2 regions of the Streptomyces kunmingensis genome follow, and region 2 is predicted to be linked to the other one. Evidence: predicted binding sites of a transcription regulator. Region 2 holds the regulator's gene; the other holds the start of a gene.
What was found. Region 2 encodes HspR, which represses chaperone genes until heat shock. Its sites were predicted from a motif close to TTGAGNNNNNNNNNCTCAA; they were not measured.
Positions count from the first base shown of each region.

Region 1: lon (endopeptidase La) is a predicted target of HspR. The motif match lies at 12,583-12,601, and genes of this name have one in related genera.

Region 1 is NZ_BAAATS010000018.1:114,069-128,831, reverse strand. Features, by position in the region: gene glgX (glycogen debranching protein GlgX) at 1-1,632, opposite strand, end outside; gene ABD366_RS22200 (SDR family oxidoreductase) at 1,629-2,342, opposite strand; gene ABD366_RS22195 (NDP-sugar synthase) at 2,371-3,711, opposite strand; gene ABD366_RS22190 (multifunctional oxoglutarate decarboxylase/oxoglutarate dehydrogenase thiamine pyrophosphate-binding subunit/dihydrolipoyllysine-residue succinyltransferase subunit) at 3,917-7,720, opposite strand; gene ABD366_RS22185 (sensor histidine kinase) at 7,961-9,103, opposite strand; gene ABD366_RS22180 (response regulator transcription factor) at 9,100-9,840, opposite strand; gene ABD366_RS22175 (spermidine synthase family protein) at 9,935-10,621, opposite strand; gene ABD366_RS22170 (rhomboid-like protein) at 10,819-11,607, shown strand; gene ABD366_RS22165 (GNAT family N-acetyltransferase) at 11,774-12,433, opposite strand; gene lon (endopeptidase La) at 12,624-14,763, shown strand, end outside.
Region 2 is NZ_BAAATS010000017.1:334,945-349,707, forward strand. Features, by position in the region: gene ABD366_RS20935 (glycosyltransferase family 4 protein) at 1-132, shown strand, start outside; gene ABD366_RS20940 (glycosyltransferase family 2 protein) at 210-1,049, opposite strand; gene dnaK (molecular chaperone DnaK) at 1,275-3,146, shown strand; gene grpE (nucleotide exchange factor GrpE) at 3,146-3,841, shown strand; gene dnaJ (molecular chaperone DnaJ) at 3,890-5,083, shown strand; gene ABD366_RS20960 (heat shock protein transcriptional repressor HspR) at 5,089-5,541, shown strand; gene ABD366_RS20965 (hypothetical protein) at 5,661-6,524, shown strand; gene ABD366_RS20970 (GNAT family N-acetyltransferase) at 6,572-7,090, shown strand; gene ABD366_RS20975 (DUF397 domain-containing protein) at 7,057-7,284, opposite strand; gene ABD366_RS20980 (helix-turn-helix domain-containing protein) at 7,281-8,129, opposite strand; gene ABD366_RS20985 (ATP-binding protein) at 8,297-8,716, shown strand; gene ABD366_RS20990 (nuclear transport factor 2 family protein) at 9,185-9,565, shown strand; gene ABD366_RS20995 (sugar ABC transporter substrate-binding protein) at 9,759-10,880, shown strand; gene ABD366_RS21000 (helix-turn-helix transcriptional regulator) at 10,938-11,915, opposite strand; gene ABD366_RS21005 (helix-turn-helix transcriptional regulator) at 11,959-12,942, opposite strand; gene ABD366_RS21010 (hypothetical protein) at 13,074-13,415, shown strand; gene ABD366_RS21015 (hypothetical protein) at 13,412-13,756, shown strand; gene ABD366_RS21020 (pyridoxamine 5'-phosphate oxidase family protein) at 13,869-14,294, opposite strand; gene clpB (ATP-dependent chaperone ClpB) at 14,422-14,763, shown strand, end outside.

The DNA of each region.
Region 1 (14,763 bases), on a different contig from region 2:
CGGGTTGTCCTGGCAGTACGCGTTGTTGTTGCCTCCCTGGCTGTTGCGGAACTCGTCGCCGGCGAGCAGCATCGGCACGCCCCTGCTGAGCATCAGGACGGACAGCAGGTTCTTGATCTGGCGCACGCGAAGGCGTTCGACCTCGGGGTCGTCGGTGGGCCCCTCGACGCCGCAGTTCCAGCTGAAGTTCTGCTCGGCGCCGTCGGCGTCCGCCTCACCGTTGGCGTAGTTGTGCTTGTGGTCGTAGCTCACCAGGTCGTTGAGGGTGAAGCCGTCGTGGCAGGTGATGAAGTTGATGCTGTTGGTGGGCAGCTCCTTCTGCGGCCCGAACAGGTCCTCGGAGCCGCCGAACCGCTTGGCGAGGTCGCCGACCGTTCCGGCGTCGCCGCGCACGAACCGGCGTACGTCGTCACGGAACGGGCCGTTCCACTGGGCCCAGCGCTTCCCCGGGAACCGGCCGACCTGGTAGAGGCCGCCGCCGTCCCACGGCTCGGCGATGATCTTCGTCTCGGCGAGCACCTTGGACAGCTCGATCGCCCACAGGACCGGCGGCACCGCCATCTCGTAGCCCTGGTCGCCGCGCGAGAGCTCGGAGGCCAGGTCGAAGCGGAAGCCGTCGATGTGGTGCTCGGTGACCCAGTACTCCAGGGACTCGACGATGAACTTGGCGACGAAGGGGTGGTTGGCGTTGACCGCGTTGCCGCAGCCGGTGAAGTCCATGTAGTGGCTGCGGTCCTGCGGCCACAGGTGGTAGTACGCCTCGTTGGCCTGGCCGCGGAAGCTGATCGTCGGGCCGAACTCGTTGCCCTCGCTGGTGTGGTTGAAGACGACGTCGAGGATCACCTCGATGCCGGCCCGGTGGAACGCCTTCACCATGTCCCTGAACTCGGCGATGTGCGTGTTCAGATGCGGCGAGGTGCAGAAGCCGGTGTGCGGCGCGAAGAAGCCGTAGGGGTCGTAGCCCCAGTAGTTGCGCAGCCGCTCGCCGTCCGGGCCCGTGCGCAGCACCTGTGTCTCGTCGAAGTCGAAGACGGGCAGCAACTCGACCGCGGTGATGCCCAGTTCCACCAGGTGCGGGATCTTCTCGATCACCGCGGAGAAGGTGCCGGGGCTCGCGGTGCGCGCCGTCGGTGACGCCGTGGCACCCCGCACGTGCATCTCATAGATGACCGTGTCCTCCATGGGCGTGCGCAGCGGGCGGTCGCCCTCCCAGTCGTAGTCGTCGAGGTCGACGACCAGGCTGCGCATGCACGTCTCCACGTTGTCGGCGCCGCCGAGAGCGAGGGTGCGGTTCCAGCGCGAGTTGATGTTGGCCCGGGCGTACGGGTCGAGCAGCACCTTGCGGTGGTCGAACCGGGACCCCGACTTACCGGTGTCGCGCGGCCCGTCCATCCGGTAGGCGTAGACCTGGCCCGCCCCGACGCCGTCCACATGGCAGTGCCAGAAGTGGAAGCTGCGGTGCCGGTCCGGGTCGAGCCGGATGGTGCGCGAGGGCTGCGGGTCGTCACAGCGGTCGAAGAGCAGCAGGTCGACGCGGGTGGCGTGCTCCGAGAAGACGGAGAAGTTGACGCCGCCGTCGACGACGGTGGAACCCAGCGGCTGTGGACGCCCCGCGGAGATCTCCTGGCTCATGCGACGACCTGTTCCGCGAAGGGTTCATCGGCCCGGAGCCCGGCGAAGAGCTGTTCCCAGTCGCCCGGCGGGCTGCCCGCGCCGCCCCGCATCTCGAAGGTCAGGCCCTGGGCGGACGGGCAGTACAGCGCCTGCACACAGGCCTCGGCGACGTCCTGGAGGGCGACGTAACCGTCCCTGCGGTCACCCTGTTCCAGATGGACCTGGCCGCTGTCGGCGAGTTCGGTGCGGTCGGTGAGCCAGCCGGGGCGGATGACGGTGTAGGGCAGTCCGGAGGCGCGCACCGCGTTCTCCCCGGCCAGGCGCCAGTCCAGCATCCGGCCGTACGCGTTCATCGGGTGGTCCCTGCGCGTCACATGCCGCTGGCTGACCAGGATGAACTGGGCGGGGCCGAACTCGCCGCGGCGCAGCGCGTCGAGCGTGTTGACGACGCCGCCGTGCAGGGTGCTGCGGGGACTGTCGGGGCCGGTGGTGTCGGTGCCCGGCTCCACCGTGTAGACGACCGCGGAGCAGCCTTGCAGCGGGCTGCGCAGCGACTCGGGTTCGCGGACGTCGCCGAGGAAGAACTGGGCGCGGGGCGGGAGGTGGTACTCGGCGCGCCGGGCGCTGCGGCCGACGACGCGCACCGACTCACCGCGGTCGAGGAGCTTGCGGGTGACGAGCCGGCCGACCCGGCCGGTACCGCCGATCACGGCGATCGAAGTGTTCACGGGAAGTCTCCTGGTGAGAGGGACCGGATCAGACCCATTGCAAGATGTCGTCGGAGCTGGTGAGTTGGGTGCCGCTGGGCACGCCGGAGACGGTCGGGACACGCAGCCGCGGATAGACGCTGACGCCCGACAGACGGGTCCCCGACCACAGGCGGGCACCGTCGCCCACCGCGGACAGGGCCTCCAGGCGGACCGGGGAGCGCACGTCGGAGTGGACCTGGACCATGGGCCCGACGTAGGAGTCGCTGATCTGCGCATACGGTCCGATGACCGCGGAGTCGCCGAGCACGCTGCCCTCGACCTGCACCCCTTCGTGCAGATCGACGCCGTCACCGACGTCCGTGGCGCGCAGCCGCACCCCGGTGCCGATCTCCACGTGCCGGCCGATACGGACGCCGGGGCCGATGACGACACTGCCTTCGGCGATCTTCTGGGCGAGAGTGGTGCCGGTGATGTGGTCCTTGGAGCGCAGGCTGGTCTCGTGGATCCAGTAGCGCGGATCCTCGCTGAGCGGTTTGCCGAGCGCCTGGTCCAGCTGCGGGTACAGGCCGCCGAGCGCGTCGCCGAGGGTGCCGAGGTAGTCGCGGATGTTGCCGAGGTCGCCGAGGCGCGCGATGGGGTCGACGGCCACCGGGTGGCCGAGCCCGACGAGCCGCGGCAACAGGTCGTTGCCCCAGTCGAGGCGCTGCTGGGCGAGGCGGATGAGTTCGGGGGTGCGTGCGGCGAGCCGCAGACGGGCGCAGTCGATGAGGTACATCCCCGCGTTGGTGGCCAGGGTACGCGGTCCGTGCGGCTGGGTGATCTCGGGGAACTCCCGCTCGATGACCGAGAGTTTGGGCTTCTCCAGGAAGCCGCAGACGAGCTGGTCCGTGGTCGTGCGCATGACGCCGTACTTGCCGGCGATCTCTTCCGGAGCCCGCGGCACGGCGGCCACGGTGACCACCGCGTCGGCATCCCGCTGCGCGGCGAGGAGCCGGTCCAGCGAGAACTCGAACAGCGAGTCGACGGGCAGGACGAGCGCGGTACCGGTCAGGTTCCACTGTTCGAGGTTGTGCAGGGTGGCCGCGCCCGAGCCCACGTTGTACGGGTCGAAGCGGGCCCGTGAGTAGTCGATCTGCACTCCGTAGCGCTCGCCGTGGCCGAGCACCAGTTTGATCTGGCTCCGGTTCTCCACGCCCTGAGCCACCACGTAGAAGCGACGGATGCCTTGGTCACGGCAGGCCTCGACGATCCACTCGATGAGAGGTCTGCCGGCGAACGGGATGAGCGCCTTGCTGCGGATGTAGTCGGCGGACTGCAGAGTGATGGGCTTCGCCCTCTCCCCCCGGCCGCCGGCCAGGATGATGCCGACCGTGCTGTCGTACCCCATCGCTGTCCTGCCTTCCAGGCCGACTTGTCGATGAATGTGATTCAACAAGCTTTGTCATGTGAAGTCAAGTGACTTGTAAAGCTTGCAGGTCACCGGCGCTGGAGGGGTGTCATACGGGAACGCGAAAGGGCCGGGCCCCGAGTCCTTGAAGGACTCGGGGCCCGGCCCCGACCGCTGTGCTCGGTACGAGACTTGGAGGCGAGGCTTACGCCTCGAACACCTCACGCACCAGCTGCTCCTGCTCGGCCTGGTGGCGCTTGGCGGAGCCGACCGCCGGGGACGAGCCGTGCGGGCGCGAGATGCGCCGCAGCCGCTCGGCACCCGGGAGGCCGGCGCCGACCGCCAGGTCCAGGTGGTCGATCAGGTTGAGCGCGATGAACGGCCACGGGCCCTGGTTCGCCGGCTCCTCCTGCGCCCACAGGTACTTCTCGGCGTTCGGGTACTTGGCGATCTCGGCCTGGAGCTCGGCACCCGGCAGCGGGTACAGGCGCTCGACGCGGATGATCGCGGTGTCGGTGACGCCGCTCTTCTTCCGCTCGGCCTCGAGGTCGTAGTACAGCTTGCCCGCCACGAAGACGACCTTGCGGACCGCGTTCGCGTCCACCGAGTCGTCGCCGATGACCGGACGGAAGCCGCCCGACGTGAACTCCTCCACCTTCGACGCGGCGGCCTTGAGGCGCAGCATCGACTTCGGGGTGAAGACCACCAGCGGCTTGTGGTGCGGGTTGTGCACCTGCCACCGCAGGAGGTGGAAGTAGTTCGACGGCAGCGTCGGCATGGCGACCGTCATGTTGTTCTGCGCGCAGAGCTGGAGGAAGCGCTCGATACGGGCCGAGGAGTGGTCCGGGCCCTGGCCCTCGTAGCCGTGCGGCAGGAGCAGGGTGACGCCGGACGTCTGGCCCCACTTCTGCTCGGCGGCCGAGATGTACTCGTCGACGATCGTCTGCGCGCCGTTGACGAAATCGCCGAACTGGGCTTCCCACAGCACGAGCGACTCGGGACGCGCGAGCGAGTAGCCGTACTCGAAGCCCATGACCGCGTACTCGGAGAGCAGCGAGTCGTAGACGTTGTAACGGGCCTGCTCGGGCGACAGGTAGAGCAGCGGCGTGTAGTCCTCGCCGGTCTCCCGGTCGATGAGGACCGCGTGGCGCTGGCCGAAGGTGCCGCGGCGCGAGTCCTGGCCGGACAGGCGCACCGGGGTGCCCTCCAGGAGGAGGGAGCCGACGGCGAGGGTCTCGCCCATGCCCCAGTCGATCGTCCCGTCCTCGATCATCGCGGCGCGGCGCTGCAGCTGCGGCAGCAGACGCGGGTGCACCGTGACGTTGTCCGGGATGTTGACCTGGGACTCGGCGATGCGCTTGACGACCTCCTGGGAGATCGCCGTCTGCACGGCCACCGGGAACTCGGGCTGCGGCTCCGGCAGCTGGGCGTCGCCCGGCTGCGCCACGGCCTCGCGGACCTCGGTGAAGACCTTCTCCAGCTGGCCCTGGAAGTCCTGCAGCGCCTGCTCGGCCTCTTCGAGGGTGATGTCGCCGCGACCGATGAGGGACTCGGTGTAGAGCTTGCGCACCGAGCGCTTCTTGTCGATCAGGTCGTACATCAGCGGCTGCGTGAACGCCGGGTTGTCCGACTCGTTGTGACCGCGGCGGCGGTAGCAGATGAGGTCGATCACGACGTCCTTGTTGAACGCCTGACGGAACTCGAAGGCCAGACGCGCGACGCGGACGACGGCCTCGGGGTCGTCGCCGTTCACGTGGAAGATCGGCGCCTCGATCATGCGGGCCACGTCGGTGGCGTACATGGAGGAGCGCGACGACTCCGGGGCGGCGGTGAAGCCGACCTGGTTGTTGATGACGATGTGGACCGTGCCGCCCGTGCGGTAGCCGCGCAGCTGCGACATGTTGAGCGTCTCGGCGACCACACCCTGGCCCGCGAAGGCCGCGTCACCGTGCAGGGCGACGGGCAGGACCGTGAAGTCCGTGCCGCCCTTGTTGATGATGTCCTGCTTGGCGCGGACGATGCCCTCGATGACCGGGTCGACCGTCTCCAGGTGGGAGGGGTTCGCGGCCAGCGAGACGTTGATCTGCTCGCCGTCCAGACCGGTGAAGGTGCCCTGGGCGCCCAGGTGGTACTTCACGTCGCCGGAGCCGTGCATCGACTTCGGGTCGAGGTTGCCCTCGAACTCGCGGAAGATCTGCGCGTACGACTTGCCGACGATGTTGGCCAGCACGTTCAGGCGGCCACGGTGGGCCATGCCGATGACGACCTCGTCGAGGCGGGCCTCGGCGGCGGAGTCGATGACCGCGTCGAGCAGCGGGATGACGGACTCGCCGCCCTCCAGGGAGAAGCGCTTCTGGCCGACGTACTTCGTCTGCAGGAAGGTCTCGAACGCCTCCGCCGAGTTCAGCCGGCGCAGGATGCGCAGCTGCTCCTCGCGCTCCGGCTTGGAGTGCGAGCGCTCGATGCGGTCCTGGATCCACTTGCGCTGCTTCGGGTCCTGGATGTGCATGAACTCGACGCCGGTGGTGCGGCAGTACGAGTCGCGCAGGACACCGAGGATGTCGCGCAGCTTCATCATCGACTTGCCGGCGAAACCGCCGACGGCGAACTCGCGCTCCAGGTCCCAGAGCGTCAGCCCGTGCTCGGTGATGTCCAGGTCGGGGTGCTTGCGCTGCTTGTACTCCAGCGGGTCGGTGTCGGCCATGACGTGGCCGCGGACCCGGTAGGAGTGGATCAGCTCGAAGACCCGCGCGGCCTTGGTGACGTCGTCGTCGTGGCTGGCGTCGATGTCCTTGAACCAGCGGACCGGCTCGTAGGGGATGCGCAGGGCCTTGAAGATCTCGTCGTAGAACTCGTTCTCACCGAGGAGGAGGTTCGCGACGATACGCAGGAACTCGCCGGAGGCGGCGCCCTGGATGACCCGGTGGTCGTAGGTCGACGTGAGCGTCATGACCTTCGAGATGCCGAGCTTGTTGAGGGTGTCCTGGCTCGTGCCCTGGAACTCGGCCGGGTAGTCCATCGAGCCGACGCCCATGATGACCGACTGTCCGGGCATCAGACGCGGCACGGAGTGGACGGTGCCGAGGCCGCCGGGGTTGGTCAGGGAGACCGTGACGCCGGTGAAGTCGTCCATGCCGAGCTTGCCGTCACGCGCGCGGCGGACGATGTCCTCGTAGGCCTGCCAGAACTCGAAGAAGTTCAGCGTCTCGGCCTTCTTGATGCCCGCGACGACCAGCTGACGGTCGCCGTTGGGCTTCACGAGGTCGATGGCGAGGCCGAAGTTGATGTGCTCCGGCTTGACCAGGGTCGGCTTGCCGTCCTTCTGCGCGAAGGAGTAGTTCATCGACGGCATGGCCTTGATGGCCTGCACCATCGCGTACCCGATGAGGTGCGTGAAGGAGATCTTCCCGCCGCGGGCGCGCTTGAGGTGGTTGTTGATGACGATGCGGTTGTCGAACAGCAGCTTCACCGGGACGGCGCGCACGGAGGTGGCCGTGGGGACCTCGATGGACGCGTTCATGTTCTTCGCGACGGCGGCGGCGGGACCGCGCAGCGTCACGAGCTCGGGGCCGGCGGGGGCCTCGGTCGTCACTGGTTCAGCCTTCTTCGGAGCGGGGGCGGCGGGGGCGGGCTTCGCGGCGGCGGGACCCGACGGTGCAGGCTGCGCGGGAGCCGGGGCGGCCTGTGCGGGAGCCGCGGCGGGCTTCGCGGGGGCGGCCGGGGCCGGTGCGGCGGGTGCCTGCGCGGCGGGAGCCGGCTGGGCCGGGGCCGCGGGCTTCTGGGCCGGCGCCGCGGTCGGCGCAGCCCCCGCGGCTGCGGCACCTGGCTTGTAGTCGGCGAAGAAGTCCCACCAGGCTCGGTCGACCGAATTCGGGTCCTGGAGGTACTGCTGATAGATCTCGTCGACGAGCCACTCATTGGGACCGAAGGCAGCGGCAGGGTTTTTACCCTGGCCGGCTTGGTCGGTCTCGGTCGAGATGCTCGAGTTACTGGGGGACTGTGGCGACACGGCGGTAACCGCCCTCTTCCGCTTCTCACAAGGTGATGGACAGCGGGAATAAAGGCTACGCCTCCATGAGCGAGACGTGCAGACCGGGCCGGTGATCCGTCGTGTAAGTCACATCGGACGTCGGGTTTCGGGCCGTGAAATGGCGGGAAACAACCGGGGTTTCGGTACGTTCGGACGCGCACCCGGCACATCCGGGCACGCGTGGACGCGGCTTGACCTCCGCCTGACCGAAACCCTACGTCAACTTTGCGTTCGCGGCTCTCCCGGAAGAGTGACCTTGATGCGGCAGCCACGCTCCGATTCGGCCACGCCTATCCGCCCGCCGTGCAGGTCCACGGCCCAGCGTGCGATGGCGAGGCCGAGGCCCGTGCCGCCGTCACCCTTGCCGTTGGCCGACTGTCCGGCGTTGCCCCGGTTGAAACGCTCGAAGACCCGGTGCCACTCCGACTGCGGGATGCCGGGCCCCTCGTCGAGCACCTCGAGGACCAGGGACTCGGGGGAGGGGCCCCGCCGGGCCCGTACGGTGACGCGGCCGTGCGCCGGCGAGTGCTTCACCGCGTTGTCGATGAGATTCGCCACGACCTGGTGGATGCGCTCCGGGTCGGCGTGCGCCGTCAGCTCGGGCGGCGAGACGTCCAGGTGGAGATGGACGTCGGTACGCGTATGGGTGCCCGAGCCGGAGGCGATGCCGGCGCGCTGGGACACCGCCATGTTCGCCTCCTTGAGCACGCCCGACAGATACGGCCAGACCTCGAAGCGGCGGGCCTTGAGGGGGACCACGCCGTTGTCCAGGCGGGACAGGTCGAGGAGGGTCTCGACGAGCCGGCCGAGCCGCTCCGTCTGCTTCAGCGCGGTGCGCATCGTCTCGGGGTCGGCCGACATGACGCCGTCCACGACGTTCTCCAGGACCGCGCGAAGGCCCGCGATCGGGGTGCGCAGCTCGTGCGAGACGTTGGCGACCAGCTCCTTGCGCTGCTGGTCCTGGGCCGCCAGCTCGTCGGCCATGCGGTTGATCGTGACCGCGAGATCACCGAGCTCGTCGCGGCGGCCCGCACCCCGGACCCGGCGCGTGTAGTCGCCGTTGGAGATGGAGCGGGCCACCGTGTTCATCTCGTCGAGCGGCGCGGTGAGGCTGTGCGCCACGAACTGAGTGATCAGCAGCGTCGCGATGATCGAGAACACGGTGATGAAGCGCAGCTCCGTCGCCGTGTACATCGCCACCATGAGCAGGCCCGTGGTGATGAAGACGGAGACGACGACGAGCGTGCCGAGCTTCGCCTTGATCGAGAAGGGGCGCAGGCCGCCCGTCGCCCAGAGCGGGCTGAGGGGATGCGGCCGGTGGGAGCGGCCGTGCGGTGCCCGGTCCCCGCTGCCAGTGCTCATGACGGGTTCGGCGTCTCCAGTGCGTAGCCCACACCGTGCACGGTGCGGATCCGCTCGGCGCCGATCTTCCGGCGCAGGGCCTTGATGTGGCTGTCGACGGTGCGGGTGCCCGAGGCGTCCGCCCAGTCCCACACCTCGGCGAGCAGCTGCTCACGGGAGAGGACCGCGCGGGGGGTGTTCGCCAGGCACACCAGAAGGTCGAACTCGGTGGGCGTCAGGTGGACGTCCTCGCTGCGGACCCGCACGCGGCGCTGCGCGTGGTCGATCTCCAGCTCGCCGAGGCGCAGGATGCCGCTGCGGGGGGTCGCCGCGGCGAGTGCCGCCCGCTCGACCCTGCGCAGCAGCACGTGGACCCGCGCCGCCAGTTCCCGCATGGAGAACGGCTTGGTCATGTAGTCGTCGGCGCCGACGCCGAGCCCGACGAGCATGTCCGTCTCGTCGTCGCGTGCCGTCAGCATCATGACCGGGACCGGTCGTGCCGCCTGCACCCGGCGGCAGACCTCGAGCCCGTCGAATCCGGGCAGCATGATGTCGAGGATCAGCAGGTCGGGCTGCCATGCCTCGGCCGTGTCGACCGCCGCCGGTCCGTCCTGTGCGGTTTGCACGAGGAATCCCTCGGCCCGCAGCCGGGCGGCGATGGCGTCCACGATCGTGGGGTCGTCCTCGACGACCAGCACCCGTCGCTGGGCACCCGGGGTCGCCGTGCTGCCGTTGTGGGAGGTGTGTGTCTGCTCCATCGCCCCGCCCCTGAATGCGCGCCGTCCTGACGCGCTTGACGCTTGAATGATCTGGGTTTCGGACGTCAGCGTACGGGGAGTTACCGCCGGTCGGCTACGCGGCCCGTACTGCGAGGTGCACCACGTCGGGTACGCCTCGGACAACGGGGATCTCTTCGGTGCGGACCGCCCGGAATCCGGCATTCCGCAAGGTTCCTTCGAAATTTGCGGAGGGCTGTGCGGACCAGACGGCCAGTACCCCGCCGGGGTTGAGGCGGGCCTGGCAGGCGGCGAGGCCCGCGGGTGAGTAGAGGCCCTCGTTGTCCTCGGTGACGGTCCAGTCCGGGCCGTTGTCGATGTCGAGGCAGAGGGCGTCGTACGTGACGGACGCCTCGTGCAGGTGGCGGACCAGATCGGCCTCGATGATCTCGGTGCGGGCGTCGGCGACGGCCTCGGCGGAGAGGGGGCGCAGCGGCCCGTCGAGGTGCCAGTCGATGATGGCGGGTTCCCGCTCGATGACCGTGATGCGGCCCCAGTTGGGGTCCGCCGCGGCGTGGGCCAGGGAGAATCCGACGCCCAGACCGCCGATGAGGAGGCTCGGCCCGGACCGGGTGGGCGGGAGCGCGGCCAGCGCCGCGTCGATCAGGAGCCGCTCCGAGCGGCCGTCGGACGTGTCCATCAGGAACGTGCCGTTGGCGATGATCTGCAGCAGAGCGCCGTGGCGGCGCAGGACGACCTCGCCGAAGGGGCCGGTACGGCGGTCCAGGACGGTGGGCATTTCCGTGACAAAGCTGTCGGGCATGTGGTCATTCTGGTGGGCCGGAGCGGTGGGTTCGAGGCGGACGCCGTCGACGTCCGGGAGGTTGCTGTGAAACTGGTCACATGTGGCGCCTGTCATGGACAGTGGCGGCGGCCGGACCGAAATCTGGGATAGATCTTCAGGGACGGAACTGGGCGAAAGGGAGCTGTGCGAAAGGGTTGCTGCACGGGGAGGCAGGCGTGACGGCCGACGTCGAGACGGTGCCCGCACCTGGGGTCCGGCGTCCGGAGACCGACGTCGAGACGGTGCCCGCACCCGAGGTCCGGCGCCCGGCGGCCGGCATCCCGGCGCAGCCGAGCCCCCCGCCCCTGGAGACCGGGCCACGCCCGCGCCCGAGGCGTGCGCGGCTGCGGCGGCTGCTGCCCACGCCGACCGGGACCCCTTTCACCTTCGCGTACGCCGTCGTCCTCGCCGGCACCTCGCTGTTCATGGAGTTCGCGGACCCGGACACGGTCTCCGCGGCGCTCCGGGCGTCCAGCACCGACGTCACGCACCTGGCGCACTCGCCGGTGCTCGTGCTCGGGGCCAGCGCGCTGTGGATCGCGGGCGGCGTCATGTCCCCGCTCGTGGTCGCGTTCGTGGTCGTGCTGACCGCTCTGGAGCGGCGCACGGGCGGGCTGCGCACCGCCGGTGTCTTCCTGCTCGGCCATGTCCTGGCGACCCTGGCCACCGAGATCCCCGTGGGCCTGTCGGTGATGGCCGGCCACCTTCCCCAGAGCTCGCTGCACCGCCTCGACTACGGCATCAGCTTCGGCGTCGCCGCCAGCATCGGGGCGCTGGCCGGGCTGCTCACCCCATGGCCGCGGTGGCTGGTGCTCGGCGGCTTCGCGGCGATGCTGATCGAGGACCTGGTCGCGTTCACCGACCCGATGACGAACTGGGGGCATCTGCTGGCGCTGGCCGTCGGCGTCGGGACCTGGCCCCTGCTGCGCCGCAGGGTGCCTGGCCGGTCCGCTCGCCGTGGGTAATGCCCCGGTGGGGCGGGTGCGGCACCGTCGTGGCTGGTCGCGCAGTTCCCCGCGCCCCTGAAAGGCGCACTGCGTGCGCCCTCATGGGGCTGCGGCGGAGCCGCATGCTCCAGGGGCGCGGCTAACTGCGCGACCAGCCCCCACCGGCCCGCAGCCGCATGACCCCTCAGCCCACCGCCCCAAGGTGCTTCGCGTTGGTCAGCGGCGCCACGACGTGCCAGCCCACCGCCTCATAGAGCAGGCGGCCCTCAGGGGTGCAGGCGAGGACGGCCCGGGTGGCGCCCTGAGCCGCGGCGGCCGCGTGCAGGGCGGCCATGACCACCCTGCCGAGGCCCCGGCGGCGGTGGCGTAAGGACGTCTCGATCTGGTCGACGACCGCGCTCGCGCCGGTCGGGGCGACCTGGCCGCGCGCGGCGAACGCCCCGTCCGCGTCGGTGACGAGGGCCCGGACGACGCCGCCGCGGCTCCAGGTGCGCAGCCGGTAGCCCGGGGGGACGGCCGGTCCGGCGGTGGGCACCAGGGCCGTCGCCATCAGGAAGTCGCCCGAGCCGTACGGCTGCCACGCGGGGCCGAGCCACGGCAGGACGCGCTCGGGCTCGGCGAAGACCTTGAGGTGGAAGGCGCGGGCGCGCGTCGACTCGGCGGCCTTGCGGACGTCGTCCTCGCGCACCCCGTCGTTGACGGCGCCGAGGACGTGCCGCCCCGGCTGCTCCGGCAGGCCCACATGGACCGTGTACCCCCAGGGTTCGACGAGCGGGGGAGCCGCCCCGCGCGACACGACCCAGCCGTCCACCCAGTCGCGTACGAGATCGGCGTCGCCTGCCATGAACACACCCCCGGTGGGAGAGAGACCCGATAGGGCCCCCGTAATAGTCACTGGCGCTGTTCGCACCTTACGGGGGTCCATTTCTGCTGGGACAGGTGCGATCGCTGAGAGCGAACACGTGGCTGGGAACATTCGGAGGCGCTCGAGCATTGAGTCGACATAGCTCAACTTGACTGCCGAAGGGGAGATCATGGCTTCGACGTCCACACCGCTCACCCTGCCCGTGCTGCCGCTCGACGACGAGGTCGTGCTGCCCGGCATGGTGGTGCCCCTGGACCTGAACGACACGGACGTCCGCGCCGCGGTGGAGGCCGCCCAGGCCGCCGCCCGATCCAGTGGGGACAGCAAGCCGAAGGTGCTGCTTGTTCCGCGCATCGACGGCACGTACGCGAACACCGGTGTGCTCGGCACCGTCGAGCAGGTCGGCCGCCTCGCCGACGGTGACCCCGGCGCCCTGATCCGCGGCCGCGGCCGCGTGCGGATCGGCGCGGGCACCACCGGACCCGGCGCCGCCCTCTGGGTGGAGGGACTGACCGTCGCGGAGGAGGTGCCCGAGCCCCTGCCCGGCGCCGTCACCGAGCTGGTCAAGGAGTACAAGGCGCTCGCCACCAACTGGCTGAAGAAGCGCGGCGCCTGGCAGGTCGTGGACCGCGTCCAGCAGATCGACGACGTGTCCGTCCTCGCCGACAACTCCGGATACTCGCCCTTCCTCACCACCGACCAGAAGATCGAACTCCTGGAGACCGCCGACCCGGTCGCCCGCCTCAAGCTCGCCACCGAGCAGCTGCGCGAGCACCTCGCCGAGCAGGACGTCGCCGAGTCGATCGCCAAGGACGTACAGGAAGGCGTCGACAAGCAGCAGCGCGAGTTCCTGCTGCGGCGCCAGCTCGACGCGGTCCGCAAGGAACTGCGCGACCTGAACGGCGAGGCGGAGGGCGAGGAGTCGGACGACTACCGCGCCCGCGTCGAGGCCGCCGACCTGCCAGAGAAGGTCCGCGAGGCCGCGCTCAAGGAGGTCGAGAAGCTGGAGCGGTCCAGCGACCAGTCCCCCGAGGGCTCCTGGATCCGCACCTGGCTCGACACCGTCCTCGAACTGCCGTGGACCGAGCGGACCGAGGACGAGTACGACATCAAGGGCGCCCAGGAGATCCTCGACGCCGAGCACGCGGGCCTGGAGGACGTGAAGGAGCGCATCACCGAGTACCTGGCCGTGCGCAAGCGGCGCTCCGAGCGCGGGCTCGGCGTCGTCGGCGGCCGTCGCGGCGGCGCCGTGCTCGCCCTCGTCGGCCCGCCCGGCGTCGGCAAGACCTCGCTCGGCGAGTCCGTGGCGCACGCGATGGGCCGCAAGTTCGTCCGCGTCGCCCTCGGCGGCGTCCGCGACGAGGCCGAGATCCGCGGCCACCGCCGTACGTACGTGGGTGCCCTGCCGGGCCGCATCGTGCGGGCGATCAAGGAAGCCGGGTCGATGAACCCGGTGGTCCTGCTCGACGAGATCGACAAGGTCGGCTCCGACTTCCGCGGCGACCCCGCCGCGGCCCTGCTCGAAGTCCTCGACCCGGCGCAGAACCACACGTTCCGCGACCACTACCTGGAGGTCGAACTCGACCTCAGCGATGTGGTGTTCCTCGCGACCGCGAACGTCCTCGAAGCCATTCCCGAGGCACTGCTCGACCGTATGGAACTGGTGCGGCTCGACGGCTACACCGAGGACGAGAAGGTCGTCATCGCCCGCGACCACCTGCTCCCGCGCCAGCTGGAGCGGGCCGGTCTGGAGAAGGACGAGGTCACGCTCGACGAGAGCGCGCTGCGCAAGCTCGCGGGGGAGTACACCCGGGAAGCCGGTGTCCGTAACCTGGAGCGCTCTGTCGGCCGGCTGCTGCGCAAGGTGGCCGCGCAGCACGAACTGGGCGAGCGTGAGCTGCCGTTCACGGTGACCGACGCCGAGCTGCGGTCGCTCATCGGGCGGCCGCACCACGTGCCCGAGTCCGCGCAGGACCCGGCCGAGCGGCGCACGGCGGTGCCGGGTGTCGCGACGGGGCTCGCCGTGACCGGCGCCGGGGGTGACGTGCTCTACGTGGAGGCGTCCCTCGCCGACCCGGAGACGGGCGCGGCCGGACTGACCCTCACCGGTCAGCTCGGCGACGTCATGAAGGAGTCGGCGCAGATCGCGCTCTCCTTCCTGCGCTCGCACGGCGCGGAGCTGGAGCTGCCCGTCGCCGATCTGAAGGAGCGCGGCGTGCACATCCACTTCCCGGCCGGGGCCGTGCCCAAGGACGGGCCGAGCGCGGGCGTCACCATGACGACCGCCCTTGCCTCGCTGCTGAGTGGGC
Region 2 (14,763 bases):
GCCGCCGAACGGATCTTCCCCACCTTGCGCGCGCACTGCCGCGGGGTCTACGCGAAGCGGTACGGGGAGGAGGCGTGGGTCGAGCGGACCGAGCGCCTGTACGCCGCCCTCACAGAGCCGGCTGACGGCTGACGGCTGACGGCTGACGGGACAACTGGCCCGATGGCTGACCCGGCGTCGGGGCGCAGAAGGGAATTCAAAGACAGGCCTCAAGGCGTGGCGCGTCCCGCCGCGAGCGCCCGCGCCACGGTCACCACGTACGGCGCCACCATCAGCACCGGCGCCCGCACGCCCGTGTGCCGCCAGCAGTACACCCACCACTGCCACACCGGCAGCTCCGGCTGGGAGGCCCGCCGCCGCAGCGCCTCGCGTACGCCGATGCCGGGTTCGCGGGACCCGTACGGGGCGCGGCCCGCCGGACGCTCACCGGCGTGGCGGTCGCCTACGGGACGCGGGGCGACATAGGCGGCGACGCCCGCGCGACGGGCCCGGAAGCCGTGGTCGTAGTCGCCCATGCCGTGCCGGAAGACCTTGTCGATGTCGCCGACCCGCTCCCGTACGGCCCAGGGCAGCAGGACCACGTCGCCGTCGTACGTGTCGCAGGGCTCGGGGCCCTCGGACGGTTCGACGAGGGCGAGGGTGCGGCCGTGCCGGCGGCGGCCCGAGCGGGCGGTGACGCCGTCGCGCCGGACGGCGCCCACGACGACGGCCTGTTCGTCGAAGTCCGCCGACACGTCCAGGAGGCGGGCCAGCGCGTCCGGCGCGAGGCGGACGCCGTCGTCGAGCCACAGCTGGTGCGTGGGTTCCGGGATGCCGGCCGCGCGGCTGTTGCGGCTGGCGAGGCGCGTGCCCTGGCCCCAGTAGACGTCGGGCCCGACGGCCGTCACCTGGACGCCGGGGTGGGCGCGGCGCACGGCCGGTGCGGTGCCGTCGGTGGAGCCCGCGTCGACCAGATGGACCCGTACGTGCGTCCCGGCGGGAAGGCCGCGCTGTGCGGCGAGCGCGTCGAGGGCCGCGAGGGTGGTGGTGCGACGGTTGTGGCTGACCATCAGGACGGCTACGACGGCTACCCGGGGCAGTTCCACGAGGGCTCCTTGCGTCGTACGGCCCGCCAGCAGCTGAGCGAACGCGCTGGTCAGAGCGGCTTTCCCAGAAGACTGCCCATAAGCGCAGGATAAAAGTTGAGTGGGTGCGGCTCATGTCTGTTGACGGGGAGGGGGGTGGTGTTGCAGTCTTGAGTCAGTTCCACTCAAGTATCAGCTGGAGGAATCGAAATGGCACGTGCGGTCGGCATCGACCTGGGCACGACTAACTCCGTCGTCAGCGTTCTCGAAGGCGGCGAGCCCACCGTCATCACCAACGCCGAGGGCGCCAGGACCACGCCGTCCGTCGTCGCCTTCGCCAAGAACGGCGAGGTGCTCGTCGGCGAGGTCGCCAAGCGCCAGGCGGTCACGAACGTGGACCGGACCATCCGCTCCGTCAAGCGCCACATGGGCACTGACTGGAAGGTCAACCTGGATGGCAAGGACTTCAACCCGCAGCAGATGAGCGCCTTCATCCTGCAGAAGCTGAAGCGCGACGCGGAGTCCTACCTGGGCGAGAAGGTGACCGACGCGGTCATCACCGTCCCGGCGTACTTCAACGACTCGGAGCGTCAGGCGACGAAGGAGGCCGGCGAGATCGCGGGCCTGAACGTCCTGCGTATCGTCAACGAGCCGACGGCCGCCGCCCTGGCGTACGGCCTCGACAAGGACGACCAGACGATCCTCGTCTTCGACCTCGGTGGCGGCACCTTCGACGTGTCCCTCCTGGAGATCGGCGACGGCGTCGTCGAGGTGAAGGCCACCAACGGTGACAACCACCTCGGTGGTGACGACTGGGACCAGCGCGTCGTCGACTACCTGGTCAAGCAGTTCAACAACGGCCACGGCGTGGACCTCGCCAAGGACAAGATGGCGCTGCAGCGTCTGCGCGAGGCCGCCGAGAAGGCGAAGATCGAGCTCTCGTCCTCGACCGAGACCACGATCAACCTGCCCTACATCACGGCGTCCGCCGAGGGCCCGCTGCACCTGGACGAGAAGCTCACGCGCGCCCAGTTCCAGCAGCTCACGTCCGACCTTCTGGAGCGCTGCAAGACGCCGTTCCACAACGTCATCAAGGACGCGGGCATCCAGCTCTCCGAGATCGACCACGTCGTTCTCGTCGGTGGCTCGACCCGTATGCCCGCCGTCGCCGACCTCGTCAAGGAACTGACGGGCGGCAACGAGGCGAACAAGGGCGTGAACCCGGACGAGGTCGTCGCCATCGGCGCCGCCCTCCAGGCCGGTGTCCTCAAGGGCGAGGTCAAGGACGTCCTGCTCCTCGACGTCACCCCGCTGTCCCTCGGCATCGAGACCAAGGGAGGGATCATGACGAAGCTCATCGAGCGCAACACCACGATCCCGACCAAGCGTTCCGAGATCTTCACGACGGCCGAGGACAACCAGCCGTCGGTGCAGATCCAGGTCTACCAGGGCGAGCGCGAGATCGCGGCGTACAACAAGAAGCTCGGAATGTTCGAGCTGACGGGCCTGCCGCCGGCCCCGCGCGGTGTCCCGCAGATCGAGGTCGCCTTCGACATCGACGCGAACGGCATCATGCACGTCACGGCCAAGGACCTCGGCACGGGCAAGGAGCAGAAGATGACCGTCACCGGTGGCTCCTCGCTGCCGAAGGACGAGGTCAACCGGATGCGCGAAGAGGCCGAGAAGTACGCGGAGGAGGACCACGCCCGCCGCGAGGCCGCCGAGTCGCGCAACCAGGGCGAGCAGCTCGTCTACCAGACGGAGAAGTTCCTCGCGGACAACGCCGACAAGGTCCCCGGTGACGTCAAGACCGAGGTCGAGGAAGCCGTCACCGAGCTGAAGGAAAAGCTCAAGGGCGAGGACTCGGCCGAGATCCGCACCGCCACCGAGAAGGTCGCCGCCGTCTCGCAGAAGCTGGGCCAGGCCATGTACGCCGACGCCCAGGGCGCGCAGGGTGCCGAGGGCGCAGCCCCGGGTGCCGAGGGTGCCGCCGGCCCGAACATGGGCAAGGACGACGACGTGGTCGACGCCGAGATCGTCGACGACGAGAAGCCGAACGACGCGAAGGGTGGCGCCGCCTGATGACCGAGGAGACCCCGGGTCTCGGCGACGAGAACGCCGAGCAGCCCGACGTCCCCTCCGGCGCCACCGCTGATGACGCCGAGCCGAAGGCCCCCGAGTCCTCCCTCCAGGAGGGCCCGGCGGCCCCGGCCGGGGACACGAGCAAGGCGGCCGCGTCCGCGCAGGACGTGGCCCTGACGGCCCAGCTGGACCAGGTGCGTACCGCGCTCAACGAGCGCACCGCGGACCTCCAGCGCCTCCAGGCCGAGTACCAGAACTACCGGCGCCGTGTGGAGCGGGACCGCGTGCAGGTCAAGGAGATCGCCGTGGCGAGCCTCCTGACCGAGCTGCTGCCCATCCTCGACGACGTCGGCCGGGCCCGTGAGCACGGCGAGCTCGTCGGCGGCTTCAAGTCCGTCGCGGAGTCGCTCGAGACGGTCGCGGCCAAGCTGGGCCTCCAGCAGTTCGGCAAGGAGGGCGAGCCCTTCGACCCGACGGTCCACGAGGCCCTGATGCACAGCTACGCGCCGGACGTCACCGAGACGACCTGTGTGGCGATCCTGCAGCCGGGTTACAAGATCGGTGACCGGACCATCCGCCCCGCGCGGGTGGCCGTGGCCGAGCCGCAGCCGGGCGCGCAGGCGGGCACGTCGGACACCGCCGACGCCCCCGAGGCGGACGCGGAGAAGGAGAGCGGTGGCCCGGACGAGGGCTGACGTCATCCGCGGAGAAACTGATGTGAGTGAGGAGGGACGTCGAGGCCGATGAGCACCAAGGACTTCATCGAGAAGGACTACTACAAGGTCCTCGGCGTCCCCAAGGACGCCACCGACGCCGAGATCAAGAAGGCGTACCGCAAGCTCGCCCGGGAGAACCACCCCGACGCCAACAAGGGCAACGAGAAGGCGGAGGAGCGCTTCAAGGAGATCTCCGAGGCGAACGACGTCCTCGGGGACCCCAAGAAGCGCAAGGAGTACGACGAGGCGCGCGCCCTGTTCGGCAACGGCGGGTTCCGTCCGGGACCCGGCGGGGGCGGCGGCGGATCGTTCAACTTCGACCTGGGCGACCTCTTCGGTGGCGGCGCCCAGGGCCAGAGCCAGGGCCAGGGCGGGTTCGGCGGCGGCATCGGCGATGTCTTCGGCGGCCTGTTCAACCGGGGCGGCGCGGGCGCGGGTACCCGTACCCAGCCGCGCCGCGGCCAGGACATCGAGTCCGAGGTGTCGCTCAGCTTCACCGAGGCCGTGGACGGCGCGACGGTTCCACTGCGCATGTCGTCCCAGTCCCCCTGCAAGGCGTGCTCCGGCACCGGCGACAAGAACGGCACGCCGCGCGTGTGCCCGACCTGCGTCGGCACCGGGCAGGTCTCGCGGGGCGGCGGTGGCGGCTTCTCCCTCACCGACCCGTGTGTGGACTGCAAGGGCCGCGGCCTCATCGCCGAAACGCCTTGCGAGGTCTGCAAGGGCTCCGGCCGGGCCAAGTCCTCGCGCACCATGCAGGTCCGCATCCCCGCCGGTGTCTCCGACGGCCAGCGCATCCGCCTGCGCGGCAAGGGCGCTCCCGGTGAACGGGGCGGCCCCGCAGGCGACTTGTACGTGGTGGTCCACGTCGACTCGCACCCCGTCTTCGGCCGCAAGGGCGACAACCTCACGGTGACCGTGCCCGTCACGTTCACCGAGGCGACGCTCGGCGGCGAGGTCAAGGTGCCCACGCTCGGCGGCCCCGCCGTCACCCTGAAGCTGCCCCCGGGCACGCCGAACGGGCGGACGATGCGGGCCCGCGGCAAGGGCGCCGTCCGCAAGGACGGCACGCGTGGCGACCTCCTGGTCACGGTCGAGGTGGCCGTCCCCCAGGAGCAGGACCTTTCCGACGAGGCCCGTTCGGCCCTCGAGTCGTTCCGCAAGGCGACTGAGGACACCGATGTGCGGGCAGAACTGTTTCAGGCCGCGAAGGGAGCTTGAGCGAGATGGACGGCCGGCGTCGCACCAACCCGTACGAACTCACCGAGGAAACCCCGGTGTACGTCATTTCGGTGGCGGCCCAGCTATCCGGCCTGCACCCGCAGACACTGCGCCAGTACGACCGCCTCGGCCTGGTCTCACCCGGCCGCACGGCGGGCCGTGGCCGGCGCTACTCGGCCCGCGACATCGAACTGCTGCGCACCGTCCAGCAGTTGTCGCAGGACGAGGGCATCAATCTCGCGGGCATCAAGCGCATCATCGAGCTGGAGAACCAGGTGGCGGCGCTCCAGTCCCGCGTGGCGGAGCTCTCCGCCGCCGTGGAGGGAGCCGCCGCCACGATGCAGCAACGTGAGGCGGCGGTACACGCCTCGTACCGCCGCGACCTGGTCCCGTACCAGGAGGTCCAGCAGACCAGTGCGCTGGTGGTGTGGCGGCCCAAGCGGTCGTCCGAGCAGTGACGCTCTTCGCTCGGAACAGGTGAGAGGGCCCGGAGTCTTGGACTCCGGGCCCTTTCTCTGTACAGGCCCGCCGTCGCTTGCTTGAATCCACAGTTATCGGCCATGGAGCAGGGGGGCACATGACTGAGCAGGATGTCGAGGCGCGGGTCGATGAGCTGGTCCGGGGGCTGCGGCGGATGGCTGCCGGGCTGTGGGAGGCGGCGGCGGAGCATCCGCAGCCCGCGCGGGCGCGGGAGTTGTCGGCGGCGGCCCGCGCGCTGACGAACACCGTGCTGCCGCGCCTGGACGGGGAGACCGTCGAGGCCGACCCGGCGGGCCGGAGCGGACCCGAGGTGCGGGACACCGTGCCGGCGGCGCGGAGCACGGCCCTCGAAGAGCTCATCGAGCTGTACGTCGCGGACTACGCCCGGCGCCTGGACGAACCGGTGATGACCGACCCGGACCTCCCGTACGGGCAGTGGAAGCATCTGCACCGGGTCGTGTTCGGACGCGACGGCGACCACTTCGAGCATGCGCCGCTGTGGAACGACGCCGTGCCCAGCCGGGGGAGAGCGGTCGTGCGCGGTGTCACCTCGCAGGCGGAGGTGTTGCGCCGCATGCATCACCGTTACGTGCTCCGGCGGGACCTGGACAGCGCCGAGGGCGCGCTGGCCGTCCAGGTGCTGCACGCGTGCGACGCGATCCGCGGTTGTCGCGCGATCAAGGACGCAGGCTTCGTCGCTCTCGACGAGCTGGACCTCGACCTGGAGAACCTGAAGTGGCGTGCCCTGGTGACCGCCGCGGGCCGGGGCGCGGAGGCCGGCAGCCGGTTGCGCGAACTTCTCGGGCAGGTCGAGGTCCTGGCAACGGTGGTGCTGGAACTGGACACGAGGTACCGGCAGCATGGCGCCGAGCCCGCCCTGTCCTCCCGGATCGCCGGCGCCGCGCAGGGGGTGCAGGCACTGGCCCTGGACTGGCGTCCGGACAAGGGCGCTCTCCCGTAGCCGGGCCGCTCTCCGCGCCGTCCTGGGGCATGCCGCAGGATGGACCCATGACCGAGATCCGTACCCCTCGCCTCCTCCTGCGCCGCTGGTCGCCCGACGACGACCTGGCGCCGCTCGCCGACATCCAGGCCGACCCTGTCGTGATGCAGTACATCGGCGATGGCGCCCCGCGTTCCCTCGACGAGAGTGCCGAGGACATCGAGCGCTGGGAGGAGGAGTGGGGCGACGAGGGCTTCGGCCTCTTCGCCGTCGAACTCCTCGGCTCCGGCGAGCTCGCGGGCGCGGTCGGCCTCTACGTTCCCGACGCTCCGCCCCGGATCGCGGAGCACATCGGCATCCAGTGGCGGCTCGCACGCCAGTTCTGGGGCCAGGGGTATGCCTCGGAGGCGGCCCAGGCGACCTTGGAGTTCGCCCTCCAGGACCGCGGCATCGACCGTGTCGTCGCGGCCACCGCACCCGGCGACACGTCCTCGGCGAAGGTGCTCGACAAGCTCGGCATGAGCTTCACCGGGGAGGACGAGGGTTTCCGGCTCTACGCGATCGACCTGACGGAGTACGAGGGCTGACCGGCGAGAAACTCCGCCCAGGCCGCGCCCGTCACGGTGAGGCGGGGGCCCTGGGTGTTCTTGGAGTCGCGGATGTGGGTGGTGCCGGGGGTGTGGGCGACCTCGACGCAGTTCGGGTCGTCGCTGCCGCTGCTGTAGCTGCTCTTGAACCAGGCCAGTTCGGAAGGGCTCCCGGCGGAGGTCTTGCGGTTCATAGTTCTCCCAGCACTTGCTCGATGAAGGCCAGTGACTCTCCTGGTGGGTGAGCCTGAGCCCGGATGATGCCACACCGCAGTTCGATGACGCGGAGTTGCTTCGGGTCGGAGACCGGGCGACCGCCGAAGAGCCTTACCCCGCGCCCGAGAGCTGTCCCGTCCATGAACTTCAGCACCTCCATCTCCCCGCTCATCCCGGCGTGGTCCTCGCTGTCCGTCGGCATGACCTGGATCTCGACCTGCTGCAACTTCCCGAGCTCCAGCAGGTGTTCGAGCTGGCGCCGCAGCACCATCTTCCCTCCGATCGGTCGTCGCAGGGTCACCTCTTCCTGGATGAAGCTGAGGTTCGGTGCCGGGTCGCGTTCGAAGATGGACTGTCGTGCCACGCGCGCCGCCACACCTCGCTCGATCTGCTCCCGGGGGAGAACTGGGCGCCACATAGAGATGAGCGCCTGCGCGTACTCCGCCGTCTGGAGCAGACCGTGCAGATAGTGGTCCGAGTACGCCGTCAACTCCACGGATTTCGCTTCGACCTCGGCGATGTCCCGCACCTTCTTCGGATACCGGAGCTTGGCCGCGTCCTCCTTCAGTGACTTGATGCGGCCGCCCGCCTTCAGTACGTCGTCCGCCTTGTCGAGGTACTCGGGCCGGGGGATCCGCGCCCCACCCTCGACCTTGTAGACGATGCCCTCTCCGTAGCCCAGCGCCGCTCCGAGTTCGGACGCCTTGAGGCCGACCGCCTCCCGCCAGGCCCTCAACTGCCGCCCGATCAGCGCCATGACGGCCGCGCCCTCCTCGTCGCCCGGCTCCAGCTCCCAGCCGTCACCATCCGTCGCCTCAGCCATCCGCGCCCACCTCCGGTCCGCCGTACTCGCCGCATACTTACCGTCAACGGCCCTACCCCCAAGGCGGCTTGGACAGCCTGTACAACCCTGGACAAACGCTGGACAGTCACCGTACGTGACGGCCATGTTGCGGGTCAGAGTAAGCAGGTGCGGCCACGCTGAGTGACGTGAACCCGGAAATCAGCGAACTCCCGCACACCGCTCGCCACTTCCACATCCAGCTGTCACCCACGCCCCGCGGAGCCCGCCTCGCACGCCTCCTCGCCGTAGAGCAACTCCACGCCTGGGGGCTGGCTCTCGACCTCGACGCGGCAGCACTCGTCGTCGCCGAACTCGCCGCGAACGCGGTCACGCACGGACGGCTGCCCGGCCGTGACTTCCGGTTGAGCGTCTACGTGGCCGGGCGCACCCTGCGCATCGAGGTCGCCGACGCGCGGGGCGAGGCCGTCCCCGAGCCTCGGCTTCCGGCGCCGGAGCACGAGTCGGGCCGCGGCCTCGTCCTCGTAGCGGCGCTCACCGACCGATGGGGTGTCATCGCAGGTCCGAGCCCCCGCAAGACGGTCTGGGCCGAACTCGATCTCGTATGACGACCGGCGCACGGAAACCCGTGCCCCGGTGGCGGGGGCGGCAACACCAAAGGAACGGGGGAGAGGGAAAGGAACCAGGCCAAGCCCCACCTCTCCTCCCGTCGCGACACGGACGGGTGAAGGTCGGCAACTCGGCTTGCGGACGCGCCCGTTGCGCCCCCTACGCTCACGCACAACAGAACAGAACGCATGACCACAATCCAGACATGTGACGGCCCCCGCCGGGACTGGCATCCCACTGCGAGGGCCTGACCACCGAGGAAGTAGGAGCTTCCCGATGGATACCCAGCACCCTAGCGCGGCCTCCGACGCCCCGGGCGGCATCGTCCACGCCGTCCTTACCTCCGACGTAATCGACCCCGCCCCAAGGCACCCGGCAACCTGAAGTCACCGGAACCCGGGCGGCGCACTCCGCTCGGGCTCCGGGTCCCATGAGCTGCCGAGACACCCCTTCTGGAGGGCCGAGCCATGACCGGAACCCGTACCTACGAGACCGCCGTCGCCCGCTACTTCGAGGCCTGGAACGCGTCGGGGGCCGAGGAGCTGGGCAAGGCCGTCGCCGCCGCCTGGGTCGAGGACGGCGCGTACACCGACCCCCTGGCCGAGGTCGCCGGGCACGACGGGGTCGCGGCCGTCATCGGCGCCGCGCACGAGCAGTTCCCCGGGTTCTTCTTCCGGCCGCTCGGGGCGGTCGACGGGCATCACGGGATCGCCCGGTTCGGCTGGGAGCTGGTGTCGGAGGCGGACGGCAGCGCGCCCGTCGCCGGGTTCGACGTGATCGAGCTCGCCGAGGACGGGCGGATCCGGGCCGTGCACGGCTTCCTGGACCGGGTGCCCGACGGGGCCTGAAGCCAAGGGCACGGCGAGGGTGTTACCGCCGGGTACACATGTCCGGTATTCGCTGTATCTGGCTTCATGTGGGGAAGTAACGGATGCGGTTTCGTTGCGGTGTTGCTTCACCTCTTGACGTGACTTGGGCGGCCGAGTTGGCTTCGAGCCACCTCGGCCGCACCGTTGCGGCCACGTCAGGGAGGTATCCGTAATGAACACGCGAATGCGATGTGCCGCGCTGGCCGGCGCCGCATCCGTCCTGGTGGTCTCGCTCACGGCCTGCGGTGGTGTGCTGCCCGGCGGGGACAGCGAGAGCAGCGCCCCCGTGCGCAAGGGCAACGACGTCAAGATCGGTCTGCTGCTCCCGGAGAAGGAGACCGCGCGCTACGAGAAGTTCGACTACCCGAACATCGAGAGACAGATAGCGAAACTCACCGACGGCCAGGGACAGCTGGTCTACGCCAATGCCGGGAACGACGCCGACCTGCAGAACCGGCAGGTGGACCAGATGATCGCCAAGAAGGTGGACGCGCTGATCGTGGACGCCGTCGAGGCGAAGACGATCACCGCCTCGGTCCAGAAGGCGAAGGACGCGGGCATCCACGTCATCGCGTACGACCGTCTCGCCGAGGGGCCGGTGGACGCGTACGTCGGCTTCGACAACGGGCTCGTCGGGGAGACCCAGGGCAAGGAGCTCGTCCAGGCCCTCGGCGACAAGGCCACCAAGAACAGCAAGATCGTCATGATCAACGGCTCGCCGACCGACCCGAACGCCGTCGACTTCAAGGAGAGCGCCCGCGCGGAGCTCTCGGAGTCGGTGACGATCGCCAAGTCGTACGACACCGTGGCCTGGAAGCCGCAGAACGCCAAGGCCAACATGGAGCAGGCCATCGCGGCGATCGGCGCCTCCGACATCGCCGGCGTGTACTCGGCCAACGACGGCATGGCGGGCGGGGTGATCGCCGCGCTCAAGGAGGCCGGGATCACCAAGATGCCCCCCATCACCGGCCAGGACGCCGAACTTGCCGCGGTGCAGCGGATTCTGACCGGCGATCAGTACATGAGCGTCTACAAGCCGTACCCCGAGGAAGCCGCCACGGCCGCCGAGATGGCGGTCCGCGTCGCGCAGGGCCGGACCATCGAGTTCGAGGCCCTCGCGATGGACCGGACGGACAGCCCGACGACGAAGCAGGTCCGTACGGCGAGCGTGAGCGTCGTGGCGCTGACGCGCGACAACATCAAGCAGACCGTGGTGAAGGACGGGATCTACACGGTGCGGGAGATCTGCACCGCGAAGTACGCGGCGGCGTGCGCTGCGGCGGGCCTCACATAGCCGTCCGACCTTGTCCTCGGTACCGGCGCGGGGCGTGACCCCACCCGCCCCGCCCGGTCAGTGCTCCTGCGTGAGAATGCCCGACTGCCCTATCAGGAAGCCGAGCTGGGCCCGGCTCTCGCTGCCGAGCGTCGCGGCCAGTTTGGCGATGTGGACACGCACGGTGCGGATGTTCATGCCCAGGCGCTCGGCGATGACGGCGTCGGTGTGGCCCTCGATGAGCAGCTTGGCGATGGTGCACTGCCGCGTCGTGATCCCCTCCGACGTCGGCTCCTCGCCGGCCGCCTTCGGGTACATCGGTGTGGCCAGCCGCCAGAGCCGCTCGAAGGTCGTCGCCAGGTAGGCGATCAGTGCCGGGTGCCGGATCTCCAGGGCGACGGTGCGGTCCGGGTTCGCCGGGATGAAGGCGACGGTGCGGTCCAGCATGACGAGGCGCTCGGTGACCTCGTCGAGGGTGCGGACCTGGACGTCGCCGAACAGCTGCTCGTAGTGGGCGGTGATCGACGGGTAGTGCCGGGACGGGTGCTGGTAGAGCGTGCGCATACGGCCCCCGCGGGCGAGCAGTTCCTGTTCCCGGGGGAGCGCGGAGGCGAGCAGTTCGGGCGGTCTCTGCCCGCCGGGCTGGACGGTCAGCAGCTCCTTGGAGGAGACCGTCATGGCCTCGCCGATGGCGTCGTTGATCCGCTGGAAGCCGAGCAGGACCTCGATCATCGGGGTGCTGGGGATCGAGGCGCGCTGTGCGGCGAGGTCGATCAGCGGGGCGAACGTCTCCGCCAGCAGAGCCTCCTTGCGGCGCTGGTGCGCGATGCTGTCCTCGACGGCCTTCAGCAGGTCGGGGAGTACGACCGCGGGCGGTACCGGACGCAGCCACTCCGGATCGTCGGCGTCCTGGCGCAGCAGACCGAACGCTTCCAGACACGGGACGGGCTCGGCCTCCTCGCGCCGTACACGCCCCTCGCGCAGTGTCCTTGCGTACAGACTCGAGCCGGCATCGCAGAGCTCTTCGGGTCCGTGCTGATGGGCGACTGGGATCACGTGTGACTCTCTTCGACCGGCTGAGGGATTCCTGTCAGGGGTGTCAGTTCTCCCGTTCGAGAATTCCTGACCTGGCTATCAGATAGCCGAGCTGAGCGCGGCTTCCGCTGCCGAGGGCGGCGGCCAGTTTGGCGATATGTGCACGGCACGTGCGTACGTTCATACCGAGCCGGCGGGCGATGGCCTCGTCGACATGGCCGTCGATGAGGAGCTTGGCGATGGAGCGCTGTACGCCCGTGATGCCGTCGGTCGGTGGAGCATAGGGGGTCTCGTCCAGGAGCGGCACCGCACGCTGCCACAGCTGTTCGAAGACACTGGCCAAGTACTCGACGAGACCGGCGTGGCGCAGCTCCAGCGCGGCGTGGCGGTCTTCGCGAGCGGGAATGAACGCGACCGAACGGTCGATGATGATCAGCCGCTCGATGAGCTCCTCGAGCGTGCGTATTTCCACGTTCCCCTGGGCGAGCGCTTCCGCGTAGGCGAGGGTGCCGTGGCTGTGCCTCGCGGTGTGCTGATAGAGCGTGCGCATGGTGATGCCGCGGTCGGTGATCTCCTTCCCCATCTGCAGTGCTTTGGTCAGCGTGTGCTCGTCCCGGCCGCCGCCGGGCTGCACCGTGAGCATCTCCGTGGTGCAGTCGGCGAGGGCCATTTCGATCGCCGCGTTGATCCGGTCCTTGCCCTCCAGGACCGTGATGGTGTGGGTGGTCGGCTGCGACTGTGCGCTGATGGCCAAAAATGGCTCGAAGGTGTCGGTCAGCTCGACCGCGAGCATCCGGCGTTCCTGGATTTCGCGTTCAAGAGGTTGAAGACGCTGTGAAAGTGCGGCGGAGGGTAGAACGGGGCGGAGCCAAGCGGGGTCCTCTGCGTCAGGATGCAGGAGGGCGAGGTCCAGGAGGCAGGGAGCCGCGCTCACTTCCGTGCGGGCGATGCGGCCGGAGCGCAGAGCGGCCGCGTACAACTGTTTTCCCGCGTCGCACAACTCGGTTGTGGCGTGTGGATGTGCCCGGTTTGAGCTTGTTGATGGCATTGCTCCACCCCCCAGGGTCCTGAACGTGCAGGAACATGATGCATCGACCCTGTGGTGTTTGCGTGGCTGAATGAGCCATCGTCATGGAGAGCCGGGGGAGAGAAGCCATGGAAGTGAGGACAAAACCCACTATGCGTAAGGGAATACTTGGCGTAGCACTTGCTGGCGCCTTCTCCGCCGGGTTGGTCTTCGGTGCGGTTGGCCCGGCGGACGCGATCTGGAACTCCGCGCCGACGACGGTGCAGGCGGCGCCCGGCGACGCGATCTGGAACTTCGCGCCGACGGCGCAGAAGGCACCTCAGGACCCGGTCTGGAACGCCGCCCCCACGGCGCAGCAGGCGCCCGACCCGGTCTGGAACGCCGCCCCCACGGCGCAGCAGGCTCCCGACCCGGTCTGGAACGCCGCCCCCACGGCGCAGCAGGCATCCGATGACCCTGTCTGGAACGCCGCACCCACGGACGCCGCCGAATGATCACCCCACCGGACGACAGATCCCTACGCCGCGAGATGGCGATCGCCTACCGGTCCGGGTGGCACACGATCGACCTCGTGACGGCCGTCCCGAACCCGGGTGACTCGCTCATGGTCACCCTCTTCGGGGAGCCGATCATCGTGGTGCGGGACGACGACGACGACCTTCGGGCCTACCGGTGTCTGCGGCGCCCCCGCGGCGCCCCGCAGCCGGTACGGACGGTCGTCCGGTACGGGATGATCTTCGTCAACCTCGACCAGCGTGACCACCAGCTGGTCGGGGACGCGGGACCCGAGGCCCCGCACACCAGTACCACCTCTGCCACCCCCCGCAGTGCCTGACGCGATTCCCCCGTCGTAGTAGATCGCGCAGGTGCTTCCCCCCGCAGCGGCGTCACCGTGGACCTGAACACGGTGGCGCCGCTGCAGTTTTGTGTAGAGATCTCGGTACCGGCTACTCGTCGAAGACGGCGTTGCCCGTGCCCCGGTCCACGGCGATCTCGATGACCACCCGGTCGGGGTTGGGGCGCGGCGGGCGCGAGTACCGCTCGGCATAGCGGCGCTCGGCGTCCGCCACCAGCACCGGGTCCGTGCGCACGCTCGCCGTCCCCTCCAGGGTGGTCCAGCGCCGGCCGTCGACCTGGCAGACCGCGACCCGCGCCGGAGTGCCGGCCGGCGCCGACAGGATGTGGGCGATCTTCCGGCTGGCCTTGTTCGTGATGACCCTGGCCACCCGCTCCCCGGCGTCGTACGTCACGCCGACCGGTACGACGTGCGGCGTGCCGTCCGCGCGCAGGGTCGTCAGGGTGCACAGGTGCCGTTCCTGCCAGAAGCCGAGGAAGGAGGTGCCGGGGGAGTCCAGGTCGATCTGTTTGGCCATGGTCCGGAATCTATCCCCGACCGCCCTCGTCGGCGCCCTCGGCCACCTTGAGCGGAATAGACTCAACTTTGTGTACGCTGAATAGGTCAGAGTTGCCCGTGACGTGGAGGAGAAGGAGAACAGTTACGTGGACGCCGAGCTGACGAACCGGAGCCGTGACGCGATCAACGCGGCCACCAGCCGGGCCGTGTCCGGGGGGCACCCGGATCTGACCCCGGCGCACTTGCTCCTTGCCCTGCTCGAAGGGCAGGACAACGAGAACATCACCGATCTGCTGTCCGCCGTCGACGCCGACCAGGCGCAGGTCAGGGCGGGGGCCGAGCGCGTCGTCGGCTCGCTGCCCAGCGTCACCGGATCGACGGTCGCGCCGCCGCAGCCCAACCGCGAACTGCTCGCCGTCGTCGCCGACGCCGCGGAGCGGGCCAAGGAGCTGGGCGACGACTTCCTCTCCACCGAGCATCTGCTGATC